3 regions of the Streptomyces sp. NPDC002104 genome follow, and region 1 is predicted to be linked to each of the others. Evidence: predicted binding sites of a transcription regulator. Region 1 holds the regulator's gene; each other region holds the start of a gene.
The links. Region 1 encodes HrcA, which represses chaperone genes, less so after heat shock. Its sites were predicted from a motif close to TTNGCACTCNGNNNNNCNGAGTGCNAA; they were not measured.
Positions count from the first base shown of each region.

Region 2: the regulator HrcA is predicted to act here: its motif matches at 4,155-4,181, upstream of groL (chaperonin GroEL).
Region 3: the regulator HrcA is predicted to act here: its motif matches at 5,701-5,727, upstream of groES (co-chaperone GroES).

Region 1 is NZ_JBSFDF010000040.1:30,260-38,150, forward strand. It holds gene hemW (radical SAM family heme chaperone HemW) at 1-801, shown strand, start outside; gene ACWCP2_RS27810 (DUF3097 domain-containing protein) at 832-1,629, opposite strand; gene ACWCP2_RS27815 (MBL fold metallo-hydrolase) at 1,658-2,383, opposite strand; gene hrcA (heat-inducible transcriptional repressor HrcA) at 2,537-3,553, shown strand; gene dnaJ (molecular chaperone DnaJ) at 3,554-4,690, shown strand; gene ACWCP2_RS27830 (nitronate monooxygenase) at 4,882-5,973, shown strand; gene ACWCP2_RS27835 (16S rRNA (uracil(1498)-N(3))-methyltransferase) at 5,970-6,716, shown strand; gene ACWCP2_RS27840 (histidine triad nucleotide-binding protein) at 6,908-7,267, shown strand; gene ACWCP2_RS27845 (ribonuclease Z) at 7,271-7,891, shown strand, end outside.
Region 2 is NZ_JBSFDF010000019.1:109,188-117,078, forward strand. It holds gene ACWCP2_RS18540 (alpha,alpha-trehalose-phosphate synthase (UDP-forming)) at 1-301, opposite strand, end outside; gene ACWCP2_RS18545 (glucosyl-3-phosphoglycerate synthase) at 397-1,362, opposite strand; SAM riboswitch class I at 1,561-1,717, shown strand; gene thrC (threonine synthase) at 1,711-3,060, shown strand; gene ACWCP2_RS18555 (MoaD/ThiS family protein) at 3,097-3,375, shown strand; gene ACWCP2_RS18560 (cold-shock protein) at 3,773-3,979, shown strand; gene groL (chaperonin GroEL) at 4,347-5,969, shown strand; gene ACWCP2_RS18570 (hypothetical protein) at 6,095-6,691, opposite strand; gene ACWCP2_RS18575 (phosphoribosylanthranilate isomerase) at 6,887-7,495, shown strand; gene ACWCP2_RS18580 (TetR/AcrR family transcriptional regulator) at 7,869-7,891, opposite strand, start outside.
Region 3 is NZ_JBSFDF010000037.1:48,198-56,088, reverse strand. It holds gene ACWCP2_RS26935 (polysaccharide deacetylase family protein) at 1-474, shown strand, start outside; gene ACWCP2_RS26930 (FtsW/RodA/SpoVE family cell cycle protein) at 471-1,886, opposite strand; gene ACWCP2_RS26925 (LCP family protein) at 1,874-3,130, opposite strand; gene ACWCP2_RS26920 (sensor histidine kinase) at 3,188-4,570, opposite strand; gene ACWCP2_RS26915 (response regulator transcription factor) at 4,563-5,258, opposite strand; gene groES (co-chaperone GroES) at 5,871-6,179, shown strand; gene groL (chaperonin GroEL) at 6,316-7,891, shown strand, end outside.

The sequences.
Region 1 (7,891 bases):
CTGCGCGCGGGCGGCTACAACCGGATCTCCTTCGGCATGCAGAGCGCCAAGCAGCACGTCCTGAAGGTGCTCGACCGCACGCACACCCCCGGGCGGCCGGAGGCCTGCGTCGCGGAGGCGCGGGCGGCGGGCTTCGAGCACGTGAACCTGGACCTGATCTACGGCACGCCGGGGGAGTCCGACGAGGACTGGCGGGCCTCGCTGACGGCGGCGCTGGGGGCCGGGCCCGATCACATCAGCGCCTACGCGCTGATCGTGGAGGAGGGCACGCAGCTCGCGCGGCGCATCCGGCGGGGCGAGGTCCCCATGACGGACGACGACGTCCACGCGGACCGGTACCTGATCCTCGACGCGGTCATGGCGGAGGCGGGGTACTCCTGGTACGAGGTCTCGAACTGGGCCACCTCCGAGGCCGGGCGGTGCCTGCACAACGAGCTGTACTGGCGCGGGGCCGACTGGTGGGGGGCCGGGCCCGGGGCGCACTCGCACGTGGGCGGCGTGCGCTGGTGGAACGTGAAGCATCCCGGCGCGTATGCGGCGGCGCTGGCGGAGGGGCGGTCGCCGGGGGCGGGAAGGGAACTCCTCTCGGAGGAGGACCGGCGGGTGGAGCGGATCCTGCTGGAGCTCCGGCTCGTGGACGGGGCGCCGCTGTCCCTGCTGGCGCCTGCGGGCCTTGCCGCGGCCGGGCGGGCCCTGGCCGACGGCCTCCTCGAAGCGGGCCCGTACGCGGCCGGACGGGCCGTCCTGACCCTCCGTGGACGCCTCCTGGCCGACGCGGTGGTCCGCGACCTGGTGGACTAGCCCTGAAGGGGCAGGGCCGCGGAACCCTGGCTACGCCGTCACATGGTCGATCAGGTGCTCCACCGCGCCCAGGAGCGTGGGCTCCAGGTCCTTGTACGAGGTCACCCGGGACAGGATGTGCTGCCAGGCGGCGCCCGTGTTCTCCGGCCAGCCCAGGGCGCGGCAGATGCCCGTCTTCCAGTCCTGGCCGGGCGGGATCACCGGCCAGGCGCGGATGCCCAGGGCCGACGGCTTGACCGCCTGCCAGACGTCCACGTACGGGTGGCCCACGATCAGGACGTGCGGGGAGGTCACCGCGGCGGCGATGCGGGACTCCTTGGAGCCCGGGACCAGGTGGTCCACCAGGATGCCGAGGCGGGCGTCGGCGGCGGGGGCGAAGTCCGCGACCACCGACGGGAGGTCGTCGATGCCCTCCAGGTACTCCACCACGACGCCCTCGATCCGCAGGTCGTCGCCCCAGACCCGTTCGACCAGTTCGGCGTCGTGGCGGCCCTCCACGTAGATCCGGCCCGCACGGGCCACCCGGGCCCGGGCCCCGGGCACCGCGAGCGAACCCGAGGCCGTACGGGCCGGGGCGGCCGGCGCGCGGACCGGGCGGGTCAGGGTCACCACCGCGCCGTCCAGGAGGAAGCCGCGGGGTTCGAGGGGGAAGACGCGGCGCTTGCCGAAACGGTCCTCCAGGGTGACCGTGCCCGCCTCGCAGGCCACCACCGCGCCGCAGAAGTCCGTACCCGCCACCTCGACCACCAGGTCCGGATCGGCCGGCACCTCGGGGACGGGCTTGGAGCGCTTCCACTGCGGGGTCAGGTCGGGGGAGTACTCGCGCATCCGGCCGAGGGTAGGAGAGCGGGCCGGTTCAGTGGCCCGACACGCCGAAGCGGGCGGCCAGTGTGTCGCGTTGGGCACGGACGAAGGCCGCGTCGACCACCGCTCCGTGACCCGGCACGTACAGAGCGTCGTCCCCGCCCAGGGCCAGGAGCCGGTCGAGCGCGGCGGGCCACTGCCGCGGCGTGGCGTCCGGGCCCGCCTGCGGCTCCCCGGACTCCTCGACGAGGTCGCCGCAGAAGACCACCTCGCGCGCCCCGGGCACGAAGGCCGCCAGATCGTGCCGGGTGTGTCCCGGGCCCACGTTCGCCAGCAGCACCTGCACCCCGCCCAGGTCGAGCGTCCACTCGCCCGACACCAGGTGCCGGGGGACCACCAGCAGATCCGCCGCCTCGGCGGCCTCGGCCTCCGGCAGACCGTGCCGGACCGCGTCGGCCCGCAGCTCGTCCCGGCTCACGGAGAGCAGGGCGTCCAGGCCGACCGGGCCGTAGACCTCCGCCCCCGCGAACGCCGCACCGCCCAGCACGTGGTCGAAATGTCCGTGTGTGAATGCGAGATGGGTCACGCGCCGCCCCGCCAGCCGCTCCGCCTCGGCCCGCACCAGCGCGCCCTCCCGCAGGGAGGACCCGGGGTCGATGAGAAGGGCCGAATCCTCGCCCACCACCAGTCCCACCGTGCAATCCCACACCGGCAGGCGCTTGCGGCCGGACCGTTCGGTGAGCCGTTCCCAGCCCGCCTCTTCCCAACGCACGTCCATGCCGCGACGCTACCTTGGCGGGCCGCCCTTGCTAGGGGTGCACCACCCCGCCGTACACTGACCGGGGGATCTCTGGCACTCGAACGCTCAGAGTGCCAGCAGGCAGGGCCTGCCGAAGCCGCGAACGACGGAAACGATGGAGGTGTGCGCGCGATGCTCAGCGAACGCAGACTCGAAGTGCTGCGCGCCATCGTCCAGGACTACGTCGGGACGGAGGAGCCGGTCGGCTCCAAGGCGCTCACCGAGCGGCACCGGCTCGGGGTCTCGCCCGCCACCGTGCGCAACGACATGGCCGTGCTGGAGGACGAGGGCTACATCGCCCAGCCCCACACCAGCGCTGGCCGGATCCCCACCGACAAGGGCTACCGCCTCTTCGTCGACAAGCTGGCGGGGGTCAAACCGCTGTCGACGCCCGAGCGCCGGGCCATCCAGAACTTCCTCGACGGAGCCGTCGACCTCGACGACGTCGTCGGCCGCACGGTGCGGCTGCTCGCGCAGCTCACCCGGCAGGTCGCCGTCGTCCAGTACCCCTCGCTCACCCGGTCCACCGTGCGGCACGTGGAACTGCTCTCGCTGGCCCCGGCCCGCCTGATGCTCGTCCTCATCACGGACACCGGCCGGGTCGAGCAGCGGCTCGTCGACTGCCAGGCCCCCTTCGGGGAGGCCTCGCTCGCGGACCTGCGGGCCCGCCTCAACAGCCGTGTCGTCGGCCGTCGGTTCACCGACGTGCCGCCGCTGGTGAAGGACCTTCCGGAGTCCTTCGAGAACGAGGACCGGGCGACGGTGAAGGCCGTCCTCGACACCCTTCTCGAAACGCTGGTCGAGGAGGCGGAGGAGCGGCTGATGATCGGCGGCACCGCCAACCTGACCCGCTTCGGACACGATTTTCCCCTGACGATCAGGCCGGTGCTCGAAGCGCTGGAGGAGCAGGTCGTGCTCCTCAAGCTGCTGGGCGAGGCCAGTGAGTCGGGAATGGCCGTAAAGATCGGGCATGAGAACGCCTACGAGGGACTGAACTCCACGTCCGTCGTCTCGGTCGGCTACGGTTCGGGCGGCGAAGCAGTCGCCAAACTCGGCGTGGTCGGACCGACCCGCATGGACTACCCCGGAACGATGGGAGCGGTACGCGCAGTGGCACGTTACGTCGGACAGATCCTGGCGGAGTCGTAAGTGGCCACGGACTACTACGCCGTTCTCGGCGTGCGCCGCGACGCATCGCAGGACGAGATCAAGAAGGCATTCCGTCGGCTCGCGCGCGAGCTGCACCCGGATGTGAACCCCGATCCCAAGACGCAAGAGCGTTTCAAGGAGATCAACGCCGCCTACGAGGTCCTCTCGGACCCGCAGAAGAAGCAGGTCTTCGACCTCGGCGGCGACCCCCTGTCCTCCTCGGGCGGCGGCGGGGCCGGCGGCTTCGGAGCGGGCGGCTTCGGCAACTTCTCCGACATCATGGACGCCTTCTTCGGCCAGTCCTCGCAGCGCGGACCGCGCTCGCGGACCCGCCGCGGCCAGGACGCCATGATCCGCCTCGACCTGGAACTGGACGAGGCCGCCTTCGGCACGACCAAGGACATCCAGGTCGACACGGCCGTCGTCTGCACCACCTGCTCCGGCGAAGGCGCCGCCCCCGGCACCTCGGCGCAGACCTGCGACATGTGCCGCGGCCGCGGTGAGGTCTCGCAGGTCACCCGGTCCTTCCTGGGCCAGGTCATGACCTCGCGGCCCTGCCCGCAGTGCCAGGGCTTCGGCACCGTGGTCCCGACCCCGTGCCCCGAGTGCGCGGGCGACGGCCGGGTCCGCTCCCGCCGCAGCCTCACCGTCAAGATCCCGGCCGGCGTCGAGAACGGCACCCGGATCCAGCTCGCGGGCGAGGGCGAGGTCGGCCCCGGCGGCGGCCCCGCCGGCGACCTGTACGTGGAGATCCACGAACTGCCGCACCCGACCTTCCAGCGGCGCGGGGACGACCTGCACTGCACGGTCACCATCCCCATGACGGCGGCGGCCCTGGGCACCAAGTGCCCGCTGGAGACGCTGGACGGCCTGGAGGAGATCGACATCCGGCCCGGCACCGGATCCGGGCAGGCGATCCCGCTGCACGGGCGCGGCGTCACCCACCTGCGCGGCGGCGGACGCGGCGACCTCATCGTGCACGTCGAGGTCACCACCCCGGGCAAGCTGGACCCGGCCCAGGAGGACCTGCTGCGCCAGCTGGCCAAGCTGCGGGGCGAGGAGCGGCCGATGGGCCAGTTCGCGCCGGGTCAGCAAGGCCTGTTCAGCCGCCTGAAGGACGCCTTCAACGGGCGCTGAGCCGCGCGCGGAGCAGCGTACGGGCAGCGTACGAGAACACCTGCGAGCCCGGTCCGGGGATGCCCCGGACCGGGCTCGCGGCCTGCGCGGCGGCGGGGCGGCGGCGGTATTCGGGCACCCCGGTGAAGGGGACTATGCCAGGCGAATGCCGTGATTCGGTCCCGTGAGCGGGACATGGCACGATGCAGCTCATGTCCTCCGCACCGAACGGTCTCTTCGCGTACCCGATCGTGCAGGCGCCCATGGCGGGCGGCGCGTCCTGCCCGCCGCTCGCGGCCGCCGTGTGCGATGCGGGCGGGCTGGGCTTCCTCGCCGGCGGGTACAAGACCGCCGACGGCATGTACCAGGAGATCAAGCGGCTGCGCGCGCTCACCCGCCGCCCCTTCGGCGTCAACCTCTTCCTGCCGCAGGCCTCCCTCGCCGACCCGGCCGCCCTGGAGGTCTACCGCGGGCACCTCGCCAACGAGGCCGCCTGGTACGGGATCTCCCTCGCCGACGAGGACATCATCGGCACCATCGACGACGGCTACGACGCCAAACTGGCCATTCTCATCGAAGACCCGGTCCCCGTGGTCTCCTTCACCTTCGGCCTGCCCTCCTCCGAGGCCTTCACCCGCCTGCGCAAGGCCGGTACGTACACGATCGCCACCGTCACCTCCGTCGAGGAGGCCCGCGCCGCCCAGGAGGCCGGCGCCGACGCCGTCTGCGTCCAGGGCGTGGAGGCGGGCGGCCACCAGGGCACCCACCGCGACGACCCGCAGGGCGACGGCACCGCCGGGGTCGGCCTGCTCGCGCTCGTCGCGCAGGTGCGCGAGGCCGTGGCCCTCCCGATCATCGCGGCGGGCGGCCTGATGCGCGGCTCGCAGATCGCCGCCCTGCTCGCCGCGGGCGCGGAGGCCGCGCAGCTCGGCACGGCCTTCCTGGCCTGCCCGGAGTCCGGCGCGCACCCCCTGCACAAGAAGGCCCTGACCGACCCGCTGTTCGTCCGCACGGAGCTGACCCGGGCCTTCTCCGGACGGCCGGCCCGCGGACTGGTCAACCGGTTCATGCGCGAGCACGGCCCGTACGCCCCGGCCGCGTACCCGCAGGTCCACCACCTGACCGCGCCGCTGCGCAAGGCCGCCGCCGCGGCCGGGGACCCGCAGGGCATGGCCCTGTGGGCGGGCCAGGGGCACCGGCTGGCGCGGGCCCTGCCGGCCGGGGAACTGGTGGAGGTGCTCGCGGCGGAACTCGGCGCGGCACAGAACGCGTTGAAGGCAATGCAGATGAGGAGTGCGTCATGACCGCCCCGGTGTTCGTGGTCGAAAAGGTTCCCGCGGGGCCGGAGTTCGTCCTGGACGGTTCCGAAGGCCGCCACGCGGTGTCCGTGAAGCGGCTGGCCCCCGGCGAGGACGTGGTCCTGACCGACGGCCTGGGCCGGTGGACCGAGGGCGTGGTCAAGGCGGCGGAGGGCAAGGACCGCCTGGTGATCACGGACCTGGAGTCCGTCATGGAGGAGCCCGAGCCCACCGTCCGGATCACCGTCGTGCAGGCCCTGCCCAAGGGGGACCGGGGCGAGGTCGCCGTCGAGACCATGACGGAGACCGGCGTCGACGCGATCGTGCCCTGGCAGGCCTCGCGCTGCATCACCCAGTGGCGCGGCGACCGGGGCGCCAAATCCCTCGCCAAGTGGCGGGCCACCGCCCGGGAATCCGGCAAGCAGTCCCGCCGGGTCCGCTTCCCCGAGGTCGCGGAGGCGCTGTCGACCAAGCAGGTCGCGGCGCTGCTCGCGGAGGCCGACCTCGCGGTGGTCCTGCACGAGGACCGGGACGCGCCCTCGGGCGCACTGGCCACCGCGGAACTCCCGGCCGCCGGCTCCATCGTCCTGGTCGTCGGACCCGAGGGCGGGGTCTCCCCGGACGAGCTGGCCGCCTTCGCCGCGGCCGGGGCGCACCCGTACCGGCTGGGGCGGTCGGTGCTGCGCACCTCCACGGCCGGCACGGCCGCGGCGGCGGTCCTGCTGGCGCGGACGGGGCGCTGGTCCTGACGGGCCCGCTGGTCCTGACGGGCTGGGGGTCCTGACGGGCCTGTGGTCCTCACGGGCCTGTGGTCCTGACCGGCCGCAGGGCCTGGCAGGCCCGCTGGCCGCTGGTGGGTGCGGTGGCCCTGGCGGGTCCGGTCGCGGGTGGTGGATACGATGCCGGAACCGATCACCCGTCACGACGAAGGGCTCAGCACATGGCCGGGGAACCGCAGGCAGACTGCCTGTTCTGCAAGATCGTCGCGGGGACCATTCCCGCGACGGTCGTCCGGGAGACGGACACGACCGTCGCCTTCCGCGACATCAATCCGCAGGCGCCCACCCACGTCCTCGTCATCCCGAAGGCGCACTACCCCGACGCCGCCTCCCTCGCGGCCGCGGAGCCCGGGATCGCCGCCGACGTCCTGACCGAAGCCGGCCGCGTCGCGGTCGACGAGGGGCTCGCCGACCACGCCTACCGGCTCGTCTTCAACACCGGCGCCAGGGCCGGTCAGGTCGTCTTCCACGCGCACGCGCACGTCCTCGGCGGCCGCGGCTTCGAATGGCCCCCGGGATAAACCGTGTCCGCACGAGAATTCGTGGTCCTCGGCACCGCCAGCCAGGTGCCCACCCGCCACCGCAACCACAACGGCTACCTGCTGCGCTGGGACGGCGAGGGCATCCTCTTCGATCCCGGCGAGGGAACCCAGCGCCAGATGCTCCGCGCCGGGGTGGCCGCGCACGACATCAACCGGATCTGCGTCACCCACTTCCACGGTGACCACAGCCTCGGGCTCGCCGGGGTCATCCAGCGGATCAACCTGGACCGGGTCCCGCACCCCGTCACCGCCCACTACCCGGCCTCCGGGCAGAAGTTCTTCGACCGGCTGCGGTACGCCACGGCCTACCGCGAGACCGTGCTGCTGGCGGAGGAGCCGGTCGCCGGGAACGGGGTCCTGGCGCGCGCGGACGCGTACACCCTGGACGCCGTACGGCTCTCGCACCCGGTGGAGTCCTTCGGCTACCGGGTCACCGAGCCCGACGGGCGCCGGATGCGGCCCGAACTGCTCGCGCGTCACGGGATCAAGGGGCCGGACGTGGGCCGGATCCAGCGCGAGGGCAGCCTCGGCGGGGTCACCCTGGAGGAGGTCAGCGAGGCGCGCGCCGGACAGCGGTTCGCCTTCGTCATGGACACCCGGCTC
Region 2 (7,891 bases), on a different contig from region 1:
ACAGGTGGTGGTGGAGGAACCACAGCACCGAGTTCGCGATGCCGTTGTACGCGCCGTCGTAGACGTCCGGGTCGATCTCCAGCATCCGTACGCCCGGCTCGGATACCCCTCGCCGTACCGCCTCCCGGTCCGCGTCCGAGAGCGCCGCGCAGATCCACAGCGCGTCCGGCTGCTCGGCGAGGGCGTTGGAGAGGCCGGAGACGAGTCCGCCCCCGCCGCGGCGGGCACTGAGCGTGCCGTCCGCGGCGAGGGCGTACGAGAGGGGGCCGCGATTCGCGGCGACGAGCACCTGGGAAGCCATGCGGCGAACCTAGCCCGCCCCGGCTCCGGTCAAACGTCGGCGCCCGCGAGTCCGCCGGACCGAGAGGAAGACCACACCGCCGGGGGCGGGGCCCGTTACGCCACGCGGCGGCGCGCGTACTCCTCGATGTCCCGCATCGGCGGCCGCTCCTCGGTGTCCACGGCGTAGGTGCGCGGTACGAACCCCTGCGGGCCGCGCTCGAACTGCGTCAGCTCGGGGCGTACGAGATGGCCGCGCGAGAGCCGGACCTGCGCCGTGCGGTAGATCGCCGCGGCCATCCGGCCCAGGGCCTGGCCGTCCTGGTGGCGGTGCAGCCGTACGCCCACGTCCACCTGGGCCAGCGCGTCCAGCCCGGCCGTGTGCAGCGCGTCCACCAGCAGGCCCAGCTCGACCCCGTAGCCCACCGGGAACGGCAGCCGCTCCAGCAGCTCGCGGCGTACGGCGTACTCGCCGCCCAGCGGCTGGACGAAGCCGGCCAGCTGCGGCCAGTGCAGGTTGAGCAGGGGGCGGGCCACCAGCTCGGTGACCCGGCCGCCCTGGCCGTGGGCCCTGGCGCCGAACTCGTCGCCCAGCGGGCGGTCGTACATCGCCTTGACGAACCGCACGTCCGGATCGGTCAGCAGCGGGCCGACGATCCCCGAGACGAAGGCGGCCGAGAAATCCCGCAGGTCGGCGTCCACGAAGCAGACGATGTCCCCGGTGGTGGCCAGCAGCGAGCGCCACAGCACCTCGCCCTTGCCGGGCAGCGCCGGGATCCGCGGCAGGACCTCGTCGCGGTGCACCACCCGGGCCCCGGCCTTGGCCGCGACCTCCGCGGTGCGGTCCGTGGAACCCGAGTCGACCACGAGGAGCTCGTCCACCAGCGGCACCGGCAGCCCCTCGATGAGATCGCGCCGGATCACCTCGACGATCTCGCCGACCGTCGCCTCCTCGTTCAGCGCCGGCAACACCACGCTCACCGTGGTCCCCGCTGCCCGCTTGGCGGAAAGCAGCTGGCCGAGCGGTCGGTCGGCGGCGGACCAGGAGCGGTCTGCCAACCAGCGCTCCACCTCTTCCAGCACCCTCAGCACTCCCTGGTCGTTCGCTCTGGTCGTTCACTGGTTTGGCCCGAAATGTGATCCATCTCGCGGTTCGGACGGCTGTCTCAACCCCCCGGGCCTTCGGTTACAGTCTTGAACAACGCGATGGTCCACCGCATGCCGGGGGGCCCGCGTACAAACGCACCGGCGCGCCATAGAGCGCGTGTGCCGGTGCCATACCGCTCATCCAGAGGGGCAGAGGGACACGGCCCGTTGAAGCCCCGGCAACCCTCCAGTCGGTCTCGCGATCGCGCATTCCAGCGCCGCAGCGAGGTCCCCGGCTAGGGAAGGTGCCAATTCCGTCTCATGGCGAAGTGCGCCATGGGGAAGATGAGGAGAAAGGGCCTCGCCATCATGGCTGCACAGTCTGTCGCAACCTCTGCCGAAACCGTTGAGATCAATGGTGCGGAAACCGGCACCGCCGGCGCCACCGTCGATCTCGGCCCCGCCACCGGCCTTTCCTGTCGTGAGTGCGGAACCCGCTTCGAGCTCGGCCCGATCTTCGCCTGCGCCGAGTGCTTCGGCCCGCTCGAAGTCGCCTACGAGCTGCCCCTGGGCGACCCGGAAGCCCTGCGCGCCGCCATCGAGGCCGGCCCGAACAACATCTGGCGCTACGCGCCGCTGCTGCCCGTCCCGGCGGACGTGGCCTCGAAGCCGAGCCTGAACCCCGGCTTCACCAAGCTCGTGGACGCGCAGAACCTGGCCAAGGAGCTGGGCGTCACCGGCAAGCTGTACGTCAAGGACGACTCCGGCAACCCGACGCACTCCTTCAAGGACCGCGTCGTGGCCATCGCCGTCGAGGCCGCCCGCGCCTTCGGCTTCACCACCCTCTCCTGCTCCTCCACCGGCAACCTGGCCGGCGCCGTCGGCGCCGCGGCCGCCCGCGCCGGCTTCCGCTCCTGCGTGTTCATCCCGCACGACCTGGAGCAGGGCAAGGTCGTCATGGCCGGTGTCTACGGTGGCGACCTGGTCGGCATCGAGGGCAACTACGACGACGTCAACCGCTTCTGCTCCGAGCTCATCGGCGACCCGCTGGGCGAGGGCTGGGGCTTCGTCAACGTCAACCTGCGCCCGTACTACGGCGAGGGCTCCAAGACCCTGGCGTACGAGATCTGCGAGCAGCTCGGCTGGCAGCTGCCCGACCAGATCGTCATCCCGATCGCGTCCGGCTCGCAGCTCACGAAGATCGACAAGGGTCTGCAGGAGCTGATCAAGCTCGGCCTCGTCGAGGACAAGCCGTACAAGATCTTCGGCGCCCAGGCCGAGGGCTGCTCCCCCGTCTCGACCGCCTTCAAGGCCGGTCACGAGGTGGTCCGCCCGCAGAAGCCGAACACCATCGCCAAGTCGCTGGCCATCGGCAACCCGGCGGACGGCCCGTACGTCCTGGACATCGCGCGCCGCACCGGCGGGTTCGTCGAGGACGTCAACGACGAGCAGGTCGTCGAGGCCATCAAGCTCCTCGCCCAGACCGAGGGCATCTTCGCCGAGACCGCGGGCGGCGTGACCGTCGGCGTGACGAAGAAGCTCGTCGAGAACGGGCAGCTCGACCCCACGCTGACCACCGTGATCCTGAACACCGGTGACGGCCTCAAGACCCTGGAGGCGGTGGCCGAAGGCGGTGGCCAGACCGCCACCATCCGCCCCAGCCTGGACGCGTTCCGCGCCGCCAATCTGGCCTGATCTCCCTCCCTGCACACCCGGAAAGGCAGTAGCGCCATGAGCGTCAACGTCCGCATCCCCACCATCCTGCGCACCTACACCGGCGGCCAGGCCGAGGTCTCCGCCGAGGGCGCGACCCTCGAAGAGGTCATCCAGTCCCTGGAGACCAGCCACCCCGGCATCGCCGCGCGCGTCCTGGACGACCAGGGCAAGCTGCGCCGCTTCGTCAACGTCTACGTCAACGACGACGACGTGCGTTTCGAGGGCGGGCTGCAGACGTCCACCCCGGACGGCGCCGGGATCTCGATCATCCCCGCCGTGGCCGGCGGCTGCTGAACCACCGCGCGGGTCCGCGCAGAAACAGAATTGCCCCCTCCGTTAAGAAACGGAGGGGGCAATTCTGCTTGGTTGGGCGCGGTAGAGTTGGGGAAGTCCCCTCCGCTGTTCTTGCCCGCCGCATATGAGCGGGTCGCGTGAGGGTTGACATTGAGTCAACATGCAAGTGCGCTATGGGTCCTTGGCGTGGTTTGTCCGGCCCGAGTTGCCCTGGAATATTCCGGGTTTTCACCCTATTTCAATCTTTTGCTGTGTCCAGAATTCTCGTCGGAATGACCTGTTGCAGACAGCAGCGGTGCGGATACATTCAGCCCCGGTCGAGGCGTTCCGGCGCAAGTTCTGACCCGGGACCGCGAAGTGCGGTCCTGCGCAAGGGCCAGTAATAGGGGAGTTAGGCATGGCTCAGGGCACCGTCAAGTGGTTCAACGCGGAGAAGGGCTACGGCTTCATCGCGGTCGACGGTGGTGCGGATGTGTTCGTCCACTACAGCGCCATCCAGATGGACGGGTACCGCACCCTTGAAGAGGGTCAGCGGGTCGAGTTCGAGATCTCGCAGGGCCAGAAGGGTCCGCAGGCGGACATGGTCAAGCTCGCCGCCGGCTAGTCCGACCGCGATCGACCACCGACACGTACGCGGTCACGCACAGCGGCCGCGCACGACGGCACAACGGCATATGTACGAGGGGCCCACATCCTGGACACGGATGCGGGCCCCTCGTGCGTGGCGGGTCCGGGGCCCTTGCGGCGTCCGGGTGTTCATCCCGGGTTGCCCGAAGCCGCTTGCACTCGGGGGGGTCGAGTGCTAATCATTGGCGTTAGCACTCTCCGGGTGAGAGTGCTACTAAACGAGGACCGGGTCGGTGAGGCCCGCAGGGTCCGGCGGGAAGGAACCGCCGGGCACGCAGGCCGTCCGTCGCGGGCGCGGGCGCGGTCCAGGAGCAATCCACCGCTGTCCGGGAGGACCACTTCAGATGGCCAAGATCATTGCGTTCAACGAGGAGGCCCGGCGCGGTCTCGAGCGAGGCATGAACCAGCTCGCCGACGCCGTCAAGGTCACCCTTGGCCCCAAGGGTCGCAACGTCGTCCTTGAGAAGAAGTGGGGCGCCCCCACGATCACCAACGATGGTGTCTCCATCGCCAAGGAGATCGAGCTCGAGGACCCGTACGAGAAGATCGGCGCCGAGCTGGTCAAGGAAGTCGCCAAGAAGACGGACGACGTCGCCGGCGACGGTACGACCACCGCCACCGTTCTCGCCCAGGCGCTCGTCCGCGAGGGCCTGCGCAACGTGGCCGCCGGTGCGAACCCGATGGCCCTCAAGCGCGGTATCGAGAAGGCCGTCGAGGCCGTCTCCGCCGCCCTGCTGGCGCAGGCCAAGGACGTCGAGACCAAGGAGCAGATCGCTTCGACGGCCTCCATCTCCGCCGCCGACACCCAGATCGGCGAGCTCATCGCCGAGGCCATGGACAAGGTCGGCAAGGAAGGCGTCATCACGGTCGAGGAGTCGCAGACCTTCGGCCTGGAGCTCGAGCTCACCGAGGGCATGCGCTTCGACAAGGGCTACATCTCGGCGTACTTCGCCACCGACATGGAGCGCATGGAGTCGTCCCTCGACGACCCGTACATCCTGATCGTCAACTCCAAGATCGGCTCGGTCAAGGACCTGCTGCCGCTCCTGGAGAAGGTCATGCAGTCCGGCAAGCCGCTGCTGATCATCGCCGAGGACGTCGAGGGCGAGGCGCTCTCCACCCTCGTCGTCAACAAGATCCGCGGCACCTTCAAGTCCGTCGCCGTCAAGGCTCCGGGCTTCGGTGACCGTCGCAAGGCCATGCTCGGCGACATCGCCATCCTCACGGGCGGCACGGTCATCTCCGAGGAGGTCGGCCTCAAGCTCGAGAACGCCGGTCTCGACCTGCTCGGCCGCGCCCGCAAGGTCGTCATCACCAAGGACGAGACCACCATCGTCGACGGTGCCGGTGACAGCGACCAGGTCCAGGGTCGCGTCAACCAGATCCGCGCCGAGATCGAGAACTCCGACTCGGACTACGACCGCGAGAAGCTGCAGGAGCGCCTGGCGAAGCTTGCCGGCGGTGTCGCGGTCATCAAGGCCGGCGCCGCGACCGAGGTCGAGCTCAAGGAGCGCAAGCACCGCATCGAGGACGCCGTTCGCAACGCGAAGGCGGCCGTCGAAGAGGGCATCGTCGCCGGTGGCGGCGTGGCCCTGCTGCAGGCCTCCTCGGTCTTCGACAAGCTGGAGCTCACCGGCGACGAGGCGACCGGCGCCAACGCCGTGAAGCTCGCGCTGGAGGCCCCGCTCAAGCAGATCGCCGTCAACGGTGGTCTCGAGGGTGGCGTCGTCGTGGAGAAGGTCCGCAACCTGCAGATCGGCTGGGGCCTGAACGCCGCGACCGGCGAGTACGTGGACATGATCGCCGAGGGCATCATCGACCCGGCGAAGGTCACCCGCTCCGCGCTGCAGAACGCGGCGTCGATCGCGGCCCTCTTCCTCACCACCGAGGCCGTCATCGCCGACAAGCCCGAGAAGGCCGGCGCCGCTGCCGGCGGCGGCATGCCGGGCGGCGACATGGACTTCTGATCCACCCCGGGCTCCGGCCCGACGGTAGATCGGTCGTTCGCATCACGTACCGAGGGCGGCATCCTCTCCTGACGGAGGGGGTGCCGCCCTCGGGCGTGTGGGCGGCGCGTCGGCGGCGCGTCGGGTCAGTGGTCCTTGCCGAGGGCGTCGAGTGCTCCCAGCAGGGCTGCGAAGCCGACCGCGACGAGGAGCGCGGAGCGCAGCCCCCAAGCATGGAGGTCCGTGGCCCTCTCCGAGGGCACCCGGCCCCACGGGTCGTAGACCAGCCGCAGCTCCTCCCCGGCCTTCGCGATCTCCCGTTCCCTGGTCAGCAGGGCGGGACCGCCCGGCGGGCAGTCGAGCCGGTGGTCGTACAGGGTGGTGCGAGTGACGCTCTGGCCCTCGGGGGCGAAGGCGGAATCCGTCTCGACTCGGGAGGTCACCTCCCTGACCACGCACCTCACCTCGACTCCCCGCTCCCGTAGTACCAGGTCGTCCACGCCCATCAGGGCGATGAACACGCCGACGACCGCGGGCACCCCGGCCAGGACGGTGAGGGCCGAGCCCCGGCGCTCGGACTGGGCGTAGGAGTGCAGGGCGAGGCCGGACAGGGGTACGAAGAGCCCGAAGAGGGCGACCCACGCGTTCCGCGGCCATCCGTCGCCCAGCCACCCGGTCGTTCCGGCCCAGCCGACCGCGAGCGCCAGCCCGGCGGCGAGCGCCGGCGCGGCCGCCGCGGCCACGACCCGTCCCGGGGACCGCCGCCACCCCTCCCGCGACGGCCTTTCCGCGGCACCCGTCCCCGTCTCCATCCCCGGCCCCCCTCGTTTGCGGTTCCTGCTTCCGGGGACGTACACGCCGGGGAGCGCCGGATGGTTGAGCCGCCCGCGATGCGGGCCGTCCTTCGGCGTCACCACCTGAGCTGATTGACTGCCGTCATGAGTGACGTGAGCGACGTGTTCATCAAGATCTGCGGGCTGCGGACCGCGCGGGACGTCGAGGCGGCCGTGGCGGCCGGGGCCGATGCGGTGGGATTCGTGTTCGCGCCCGGCAGCCCGCGTACGGTCGACGCGGCCACCGCGCGGGTGCTGGCCGCGGGGGTGCCGGACGGGGTGCTCACCGTGGGGGTGTTCCGGGGGCAGTCGGTCGCGGAGGTGCGGCGCTTCGCGGAGGAGAGCGGTGTACGGGGCGTGCAGCTGCATGGCGAGGAGGGCCCGGAGGACTTCGCGGCGCTGCGTGCCGAGGGCCGCACCCTGCTGCGCGCGACGGCGCTGCCCGTGGCGCGCTGCGGGGAGTACGGGGAGGACCTGCTGCTCCTCGACGCCCCGGACCCCGGCTCCGGCAAGCCGTGGAACTGGGGCTCGGCGGAGTTCACCGCCCCGGCGGGGCGGTGGCTGCTGGCGGGTGGGCTGACGCCGGGCAATGTGGGGGAGGCGCTTGCGGTGACGGGGGCGTGGGGTGTGGACGTCTCCAGTGGGGTGGAGAGCGAGCGGGGGGTGAAGTCCCCGGACCTCATCCGGGCGTTCGTTGCGGCGGCGCGGGGCTGAGTGCGGGGCGCTGGGCTCTGGGTTGGCTGCGGGTGGGGGCCGGTGCCGGGGGCGGGGTGGGGTGTCGGCCTGGACTGCATGATTTAGGCGCCCTGCCCCCTACTTTCGAGAGTTGTGGCTTTCCTTTGCGCCACAAATCACGCTCTACGTCCCGGCCAACACCCCACCCCGCCCCCGTCCCCGGCCCGGCACGCCGCAGCCTCCGGCCCCGGGGGTTTTGAGTACCGGCCGGGGTGTGTCTTTTCAGCCGTCCGGCGTTTGAGGACCGGGGTCTGGGGCGGAGCCCCAGGTCTTTGGGGGTCCGGGCAGTGCCCGGGGAACGGTGGAAGGGTGGGTAGGGGACTTCGCCCCGCAGGGCCCACCCGGCCGGCCGTCAGGACAGGGAGTCGATCCAGC
Region 3 (7,891 bases), on a different contig from region 1:
TCGTCGGACTACGGCCACTTCGAGAAGCTCCGCGACAACGGCTCCGGCAGCACGGTGAACAACCACACGCTGACGCACCCGAATCTGCGCACCCTGTCCTTCGAGGCGCAGAAGAAGGAGATATGCGGGCAGCAGGAACGCCTGGAGAAGCGATTCGGCACGAAGCCGACCCGCTTCCGCCCGCCGTACGGCAACTACAACGACGACACCCTGCGGGCCGCGCACGAGTGCGGGATAGCGCAGCTCCTGCTGTGGCGGGTGTCGATGCAGATCAACAACTTCCAGTACGCCGAGGGCTCCGCCCTCAAACCGGGTGACATCATCCTGGCCCACTTCCGCGGCCCCTCCGAGCTCAAGGGCGCGACGGAGATCCAGATGGCGACCCGGATGCTCCAGCGGATACAGGAGCAGGGCTACCGGATAGGGCGGCTGGAGGACTACCTCGACCTCCCGACGCCCCCGCCGGCCCCTTAAGGACCGGCTCCCGGGCCCGCTGCCGCCATCGCCGGGGTGATCGTCGTTTCCGCCGGGCCCCGGGCGTCCGCCTCGCGTTGCCGCTCGGTGCTGTCGGAGATGCGCAGCAGCAGCGCGATCATGATCCAGTTGGCCAGCAGGGACGAACCGCCCGCGGCCAGGAACGGCAGGGCCTTGCCCGTCAGCGGGATCAGCCCCGTGACGCCGCCCGCCACGATGAAGACCTGCAGGGCCAGCGCGGACGACAGACCCACCGCCAGCAGCTTGCCGAAGGGGTCGCGGGCGCCGAGCGCCATCCGCAGCCCGCGCTGCACGAGGAGCGCGTAGAGGATCAGGACGGCCATGACCCCGGCCAGGCCGAGCTCCTCGCCCACCGTCGTCAGGATGAAGTCGCTGCGGCCCGCGAATTTGATCAGCTCGGGATGGCCCAGGCCGAGGCCCGTGCCGGAGATGCCGCCCGTGCCGAAGCTGAACAGCGCCTGCGCCGACTGGTCCGAGACCACGCCCGGCGGCCGGTCCTTCCAGTAGTACGACAGCGGGTTCAGCCAGGAGGCCACGCGTGCCTTCACGTGCGGCTCCGTGGTGCCCACGACGAAGGCGCCCGCCGAGGCGAGGACCAGCCCGCAGACGATCCAGCTCGTGCGTTCCGTGGCCACGTAGAGCATGACCACGAAGACGCCGAAGAAGAGCAGCGAGGTGCCGAGGTCGCGCTCGAAGACCAGCACGAGCAGCGAGATGATCCACACCGTGATGAGGGGGCCGAGCTGGCGCATCGGCGGCAGCCGCATGCCGAGGAACTTGCGGCCCGACAGGGCGAGGGCGTCGCGGTGGATCACCAGATAGCCCGCGAAGAACACCGCGATCATGATCTTCACGAACTCGCCGGGCTGCACCGAGAGCCCGCCGAACTTGATCCAGCGCTTCGCCCCGTAGGTGTCCGCGCCGAAGAACGCCGGCGCGATCAGCGCCACCAGCGCCACGGCCATCGTGATGTAGATGAACCGCTGCAGCAGCCGGTGGTCGCGCAGGAACGCCAGCACCGCGATGCAGGCCGCGACGCCGACCACCGTCCACATCAGCTGGCCGGGAGCCGTCGCCGGGGAGTTGTACCGCTCCAGGTATCCCTGGTCGAGGCGGTGCAGCAGCACCAGCCCCAGCCCGGTCAGCAGCAGGGCCAGCGGGAAGATCAGCGGATCCGCGTACGCCGCGAACCGGCGGATGGCCAGGTGCCCCACCAGGGCGAGCAGCGTCAGGCTGATCACGAAGCCGGTGAGGCCGGCCGGCAGCTCGTCGTTCATCGCGAGGCCGGCGGCGATGTGGCCGGAAATGGTCACCGCGAGGACCAGGAGCAGCAGCAGTGCTTCCGTACGGCGGCGCGCACCCGCCGTGGTCAGGGGCTTCAGTCCACGCACGGGACGCCGCCGCCGTCGATGGCGGGGGTTCCGCTGCCGCTCCGGGACGGTGAGGGGGCGGGGGCCGGTGCGGAGCCCGCGGAGCTCCGCGGTGCGGCGGGCGTGCCCGGTGAGGAGGGAGCGGTGCCAGGCGCGCTCGGGCTCGCAGTGGCCCCGGGCCCGATCCGCTCGGCTATGAACCGCTTTATCTTCATATCGTCTACGACGTTTATCTCGGCGCCATGGTTCCGGCCGAAGCCTTCGATGGGAAGGGTCACAAACTCCACGTTGCCCCCGGACAGGTTCTTCGCCTGCTTCACGAACGACAGCAGGTCCCATCCCCGGTCGGTCACCACGTCCTGCTTCGCCGAGTCGATCAGCTTCAGCAGCTTCACCGGATCGGTGAAGGTCCCGGCCTGGTTCAGCTTGTGGGTGGCCCCCGCCAGGAACGCCTGCTGCCGCCTCGTCCGGTCCAGGTCGCCCCCGTCCAGCCCGTGCCGCTGCCGTACGAAGGCCAGCGACTGCTGCCCGTCCAACGTCTGGCGCCCCGCCGGGAAGTCGGCCCCCGAGTAGCCGTCCTTCGCCGGCTTCCTCAGGCACACCGGTACACCGCCCAGGGCGTCGGCCAGGTGGTAGAAACCGGCCAGGTTCAGCTCGGCGAAGTGGTCGACCGGCACGCCCAGGAAGGTGCGCACCGTGTCGATCTCCGCCGTGCGGCCCGCCTCGCGCCCCTCGCGCTCCAGCCGTCCCCGGTCCTTGACCCCCTGGGCGGTGAGCCGGTCCTCGGTCGCGGCCTTCGCCCGCCCGTACGCCTCCTTGATCTTGGCCTTGCCGGTGAAACCGGGCACCCCGCGCAGCTCGACGAAGTCGTCGCGCGGCACAGAGAAGGCCTTCGCCCTGCCCCCGTCGCCGGGGACGTGCAGCAGGATCAGGGTGTTGGTGTTGTAGCCGCCGACCTCGGAGCTCGCGCCCGCGTGCAGCTTGTCGAGCACCTCCGGGGGGAGGTCCCGGCCGTCCTGGTCCCGGCGGCTGTCCAGACCCATCAGCAGGATGTTCACATCGCCGTGCTCCGACTTCTCGGCCCCGTCCAGGGCCTTGGAGCTGCCGATGCTGGAGGCGAGGTCGTCGTACAGGTACCAGGCGCCCGCCCCGGCGAGCACCAGCAGGGCGCAGCCGGACGCCAGCAGGGTGCGGGTGAGCCTGCGGCGGCGGGACACGGGCATCGGCGGCTGTCGTTTCCGCGGCTTCCTGCGGTGGGCGCTCATGCCTGTCGATGCTGGGGGAGCGGTGCTGAAAGAAGTCTGAGGGTCCTGAAACCGCCTTCAGGAACGCGGGCGCCCCGGCACGCGCAGCACCAGCCGGGCGCCCCCGGCGGGCGCCGGGAGCGCGCGCACCCCGCCGCCGTGCGCCCGGGCGATCTCCCGCGCGATGGCCAGCCCCAGACCGGTGCCGCCGCTGGCCCGGCCCCGGTCCGCGTCCAGCCGTACGAACCGCTCGAAGACCCGGTCCCGGTCCGCCTCCGGGATGCCCGGCCCGTCGTCCGTGACCTCCAGCAGCGCCCAGCCGTCCTCGGCGAAGGCCCGCACCACGACCCCGGTACGGGCGTACCGCAGGGCGTTGTCCACCAGGTTCGCCAGCGCCCGCTCCAGCCGCGCCGGATCCCCCGAGGCCGGTACGGGAGCCCGCGCGTCCAGCCGGAGCGGAACCCGGGGCCCGGGGCGCCGCGCCGCGTCCTCGGCGGCCAGCAGCGCGAGGTCCACCGGCTCGGTGCGCGGCGCGGGCCCGCCGTCGAGGCGGGCCAGCAGGAGCAGATCGGCCGCGATGCCCTGCAGCCGCTCGGTGTCGGCCAGCGCGGCCGCCACCGACTCCCGGTCGGGGTCCCGCAGCGCCACCTCCAGCCGGGACCGGACGGCCGCGAGGGGGTTGCGCAGCTCGTGCGAGGCGTCGGCGGTGAACTGCCGCTGCCGGGCGTCGCTGCGCTCCAGCCGGTCCAGGGTGTCGTTGACGGTCCGGGCCAGCTGCGCGATCTCGTCGGCGCCGCCCGGGTCCGGGACCCGCCGGTCCAGCTCGCTCCCGGTGACCGCCGCCAGCCCGGTGCGGATCGCGGTGACCGGGCGCAGCGCGTGGCCCGTCACCCACCAGGCGAGGGCCGCCGAGAAGGCGATCAGCGGGGGCGCGCCGGCGAGCAGGCCGAGCGCGACGGCCCGGTTGGCGTCGTCGACGTCGCCGAGCACGGTCGCGGCGTAGACGGTGTGCGGGTCGTGCGCCCCCGGCGGGCCGGGGGCGTCCACGGCGACCACCACGCGCCGCTGCGCGCCGGGGCGTGCGGGCGGCAGCACGGCCGAGCGCATGTCCCGGCCGGCCGCGGGGCTCAGCTCCGTGAGCTCCGGGGTGTCCTTCAGGTCCCCGGTCGTGGCCACGACGGTCCCGGCCGCGTTCCGTACGAGGACCAGGTCGACCCCGCCCTCGGGCGCGGGCAGCCGCGCCCCGGCCGGGAGGCTCCCGGTGTCGTACTGGGCGGCCACCTTGCGGGCGGCGAGCTCGGTGCGGCCGGTGGTGTTCTCGATGAGGTTGGCGCGCAGCAGGGTGTACAGCCACAGCCCGCCGGCGGCCAGCACGGCGGCCATCGCGAGGGCGGCGGCCGCGGCGGCGCGGGCCCGGAGACTGCCGAGGCGGCGGATCCGACGGGGTGCGGGCTCAGCCACCGTCGGGGGCCATCCGGTACCCGGTGCCGTGCACGGTGAGGATCGAGCGGCGCCCGAAGGGGGCGTCGATCTTCCGGCGGAGCGAGGAGACGTAGACCTCGACGATGTTCGGGTCGATGCCGTGCGGGGTGTCCCAGACCTCGTCGAGGATGTCCTGCTTGGCGACGGCCCGGCCCGGCTGCTCCATCAGGCAGCCCAGGACGCCGAGCTCACGGGAGGTCAGCTCGATCTCGTGCGTGCCCCGGCGGCAGCGGCGGCCCTGGGCGTCGAGCACGAGATCGCCGGCCTGCAGCACGCCGCCCGTCCGGGCGGTGGCGGCGGTGGCGGTGGCGCGGCGGGTGAGCGCGCGGAGGCGGGCGGCGAGGACGACGAAGGAGAACGGCTTCGTCAGGTAGTCGTCCGCACCCGAGTCCAGCCCCTCGGCCTCGTCGTACTCGCCGTCCTTGGCGGTCAGCATCAGCACGGGGGTGGTGACGCCGTGGGAGCGCATCCGGGTGCAGATCTCGTAGCCCGAGAGGCCGGGGAGCATCAGGTCGAGGAGGACCACGTCGTACGGGCCTCCGGTGAGGGCCAGGTCCAGGCCGCGGTGGCCGTCGTGGGCGAGGTCGACCCAGTGGCCGTCGGCGGAGAGGCCGCGCCGCAGTGAATCGGCGAGGCTGACTTCGTCTTCGACGACCAGAATCCGCATGCCCCAAGCCTCACATACCGGGCGGATCTCCTTTTTGACGCGCCGCTCGCGCGGTGCGGCCCCTGGGGCCTCACCGGCTTCGCGTCGCTGCGCCGGACTCCGTCCGGCGGTGACCGGTCGGGGTGTTCGCCACCGCAGTCCCGGCGCGGGGCCCGCCGACCGCGTGCGGCTGGGCGGCCCTGCGGGGCGGAGTTCCCCTACCCGCCCTTCCACCGTTCCCCGGGCGCTGCCCGGACCCGCGCCTCATACGCCGGCGGGGCTGGGGGGGGTGCCGGGCTGCGCCCGGACCCCCCCTGGGGCTCCGCCCCAGACCCCACGCCTCACGCGCCGGACGGCTGAAAAGGCCAGGCCCCGGCCGGGGCCGGAAGCCCCGCCGGCGCTTGAGGCGCAGGGATTCGGGGGCCCCCGCAGGCGGCTCCGGCTGCGAAACCAGCGGCGCGTTCTGGCACTCCGCTTGACCGAGTGCTAATCCCCGGAATAGTCTCGCGTCTGGCACTCGCCCCTGGTGAGTGCCAACACAGCGACAGGCAGATCCGGCACCCGCGACGACGGATCGACCTGGTCGCCACCTCAGACAGTTAACCCCGGATCTCCGAAGGGGGAGGTCGGATCGTGACGACCACCAGCTCCAAGGTTGCCATCAAGCCGCTCGAGGACCGCATTGTGGTCCAGCCGCTCGACGCCGAGCAGACCACGGCCTCTGGCCTGGTCATCCCGGACACCGCGAAGGAGAAGCCCCAGGAGGGCGTCGTCCTCGCGGTGGGCCCGGGTCGCTTCGAGGACGGCCAGCGTCTCCCGCTGGACGTCACCGTCGGCGACGTCGTCCTGTACTCCAAGTACGGCGGCACCGAAGTGAAGTACAACGGCGAGGAGTACCTCGTCCTCTCGGCCCGCGACGTGCTCGCGATCGTCGAGAAGTAATCACTTCTCCAGTTTTGCTTTGAGCTGCGCCCCTGGTCACCCCTGCTGATGCCGGGCGGCGAGGGGCGTAGTTCGTTCTAGACAGGCGGTCGCGGTGAGCGGCCGGGGATAGCAACGAGAGGGCTGAACCGCTCCCATGCCGAAGATTCTCAAGTTTGACGAGGACGCCCGTCGCGCCCTTGAGCGTGGCGTCAACAAGCTTGCCGACACCGTCAAGGTGACGATCGGCCCCAAGGGCCGCAACGTCGTCATCGACAAGAAGTTCGGCGCTCCCACCATCACGAACGACGGTGTCACCATCGCGCGTGAGGTCGAGCTCGACGACCCGTACGAGAACCTTGGCGCGCAGCTCGTCAAGGAGGTCGCGACCAAGACCAACGACGTCGCGGGTGACGGCACCACCACCGCCACCGTCCTGGCGCAGGCGCTGGTCCGCGAGGGTCTGCGCAACGTCGCCGCGGGTGCTTCCCCGGCCGCCCTGAAGAAGGGCATCGACGCCGCGGTCAAGGCCGTGTCCGAGGAGCTCCTCGCGACCGCCCGCCCGATCGAGGACAAGTCCGACATCGCCGCCGTGGCCGCGCTCTCCGCGCAGGACCAGCAGGTCGGCGACCTCATCGCCGAGGCGATGGACAAGGTCGGCAAGGACGGTGTCATCACCGTCGAGGAGTCCAACGCCTTCGGCCTGGAGCTGGAGTTCACCGAGGGCATGGCCTTCGACAAGGGCTACCTGTCCCCGTACATGGTCTCCGACCAGGAGCGTATGGAGGCCATCCTCGATGACCCGTACATCCTGATCAACCAGGGCAAGATCTCCTCCATCCAGGACCTCCTGCCGCTGCTGGAGAAGGTCATCCAGGCCGGCGCCTCCAAGCCGCTGCTGATCATCGCCGAGGACGTCGAGGGCGAGGCGCTCTCCACCCTCGTCGTCAACAAGATCCGTGGCACCTTCAACGCCGTCGCCGTGAAGGCGCCCGGCTTCGGTGACCGCCGCAAGGCGATGCTCCAGGACATGGCCACCCTCACCGGTGCCACCGTCATCGCCGAAGAGGTCGGCCTCAAGCTCGACCAGGCCGGTCTGGACGTACTGGGCTCCGCCCGCCGCGTCACGATCTCCAAGGACAGCACCACCATCGTCGACGGTGGCGGCTCCTCCGACGAGGTCCTCGGCCGCGTCAACCAGATCAAGGCCGAGATCGAGTCCACCGACTCGGACTGGGACCGCGAGAAGCTGCAGGAGCGCCTGGCGAAGCTCGCCGGCGGCGTCTGCGTCATCAAGGTCGGCGCCGCCACCGAGGTGGAGCTCAAGGAGAAGAAGCACCGTCTCGAGGACGCCATCTCGGCGACCCGCGCCGCGGTCGAGGAGGGCATCGTCTCCGGCGGTGGCTCCGCCCTCGTCCACGCCGTGAAGGTGCTGGAAGGCAACCTCGGCCTGTCGGGCGACGAGGCCACCGGTGTCTCGGTCGTGCGCCGCGCCGCCGTCGAGCCGCTGCGCTGGATCGCGGAGAACGCCGGCCTCGAGGGCTACGTGATCACCGCGAAGGTCGCCGAGCTCGAGAAGGGCCAGGGCTTCAACGCCGCCACCGGCGAGTACGGCGACCTGGTCAAGGCCGGCGTCATCGACCCGGTCAAGGTCACCCGCTCCGCCCTGGAGAACGCCGCTTCCATCGCGTCGCTGCTGCTCACGACCGAGACCCTGGTCGTCGAGAAGCCGG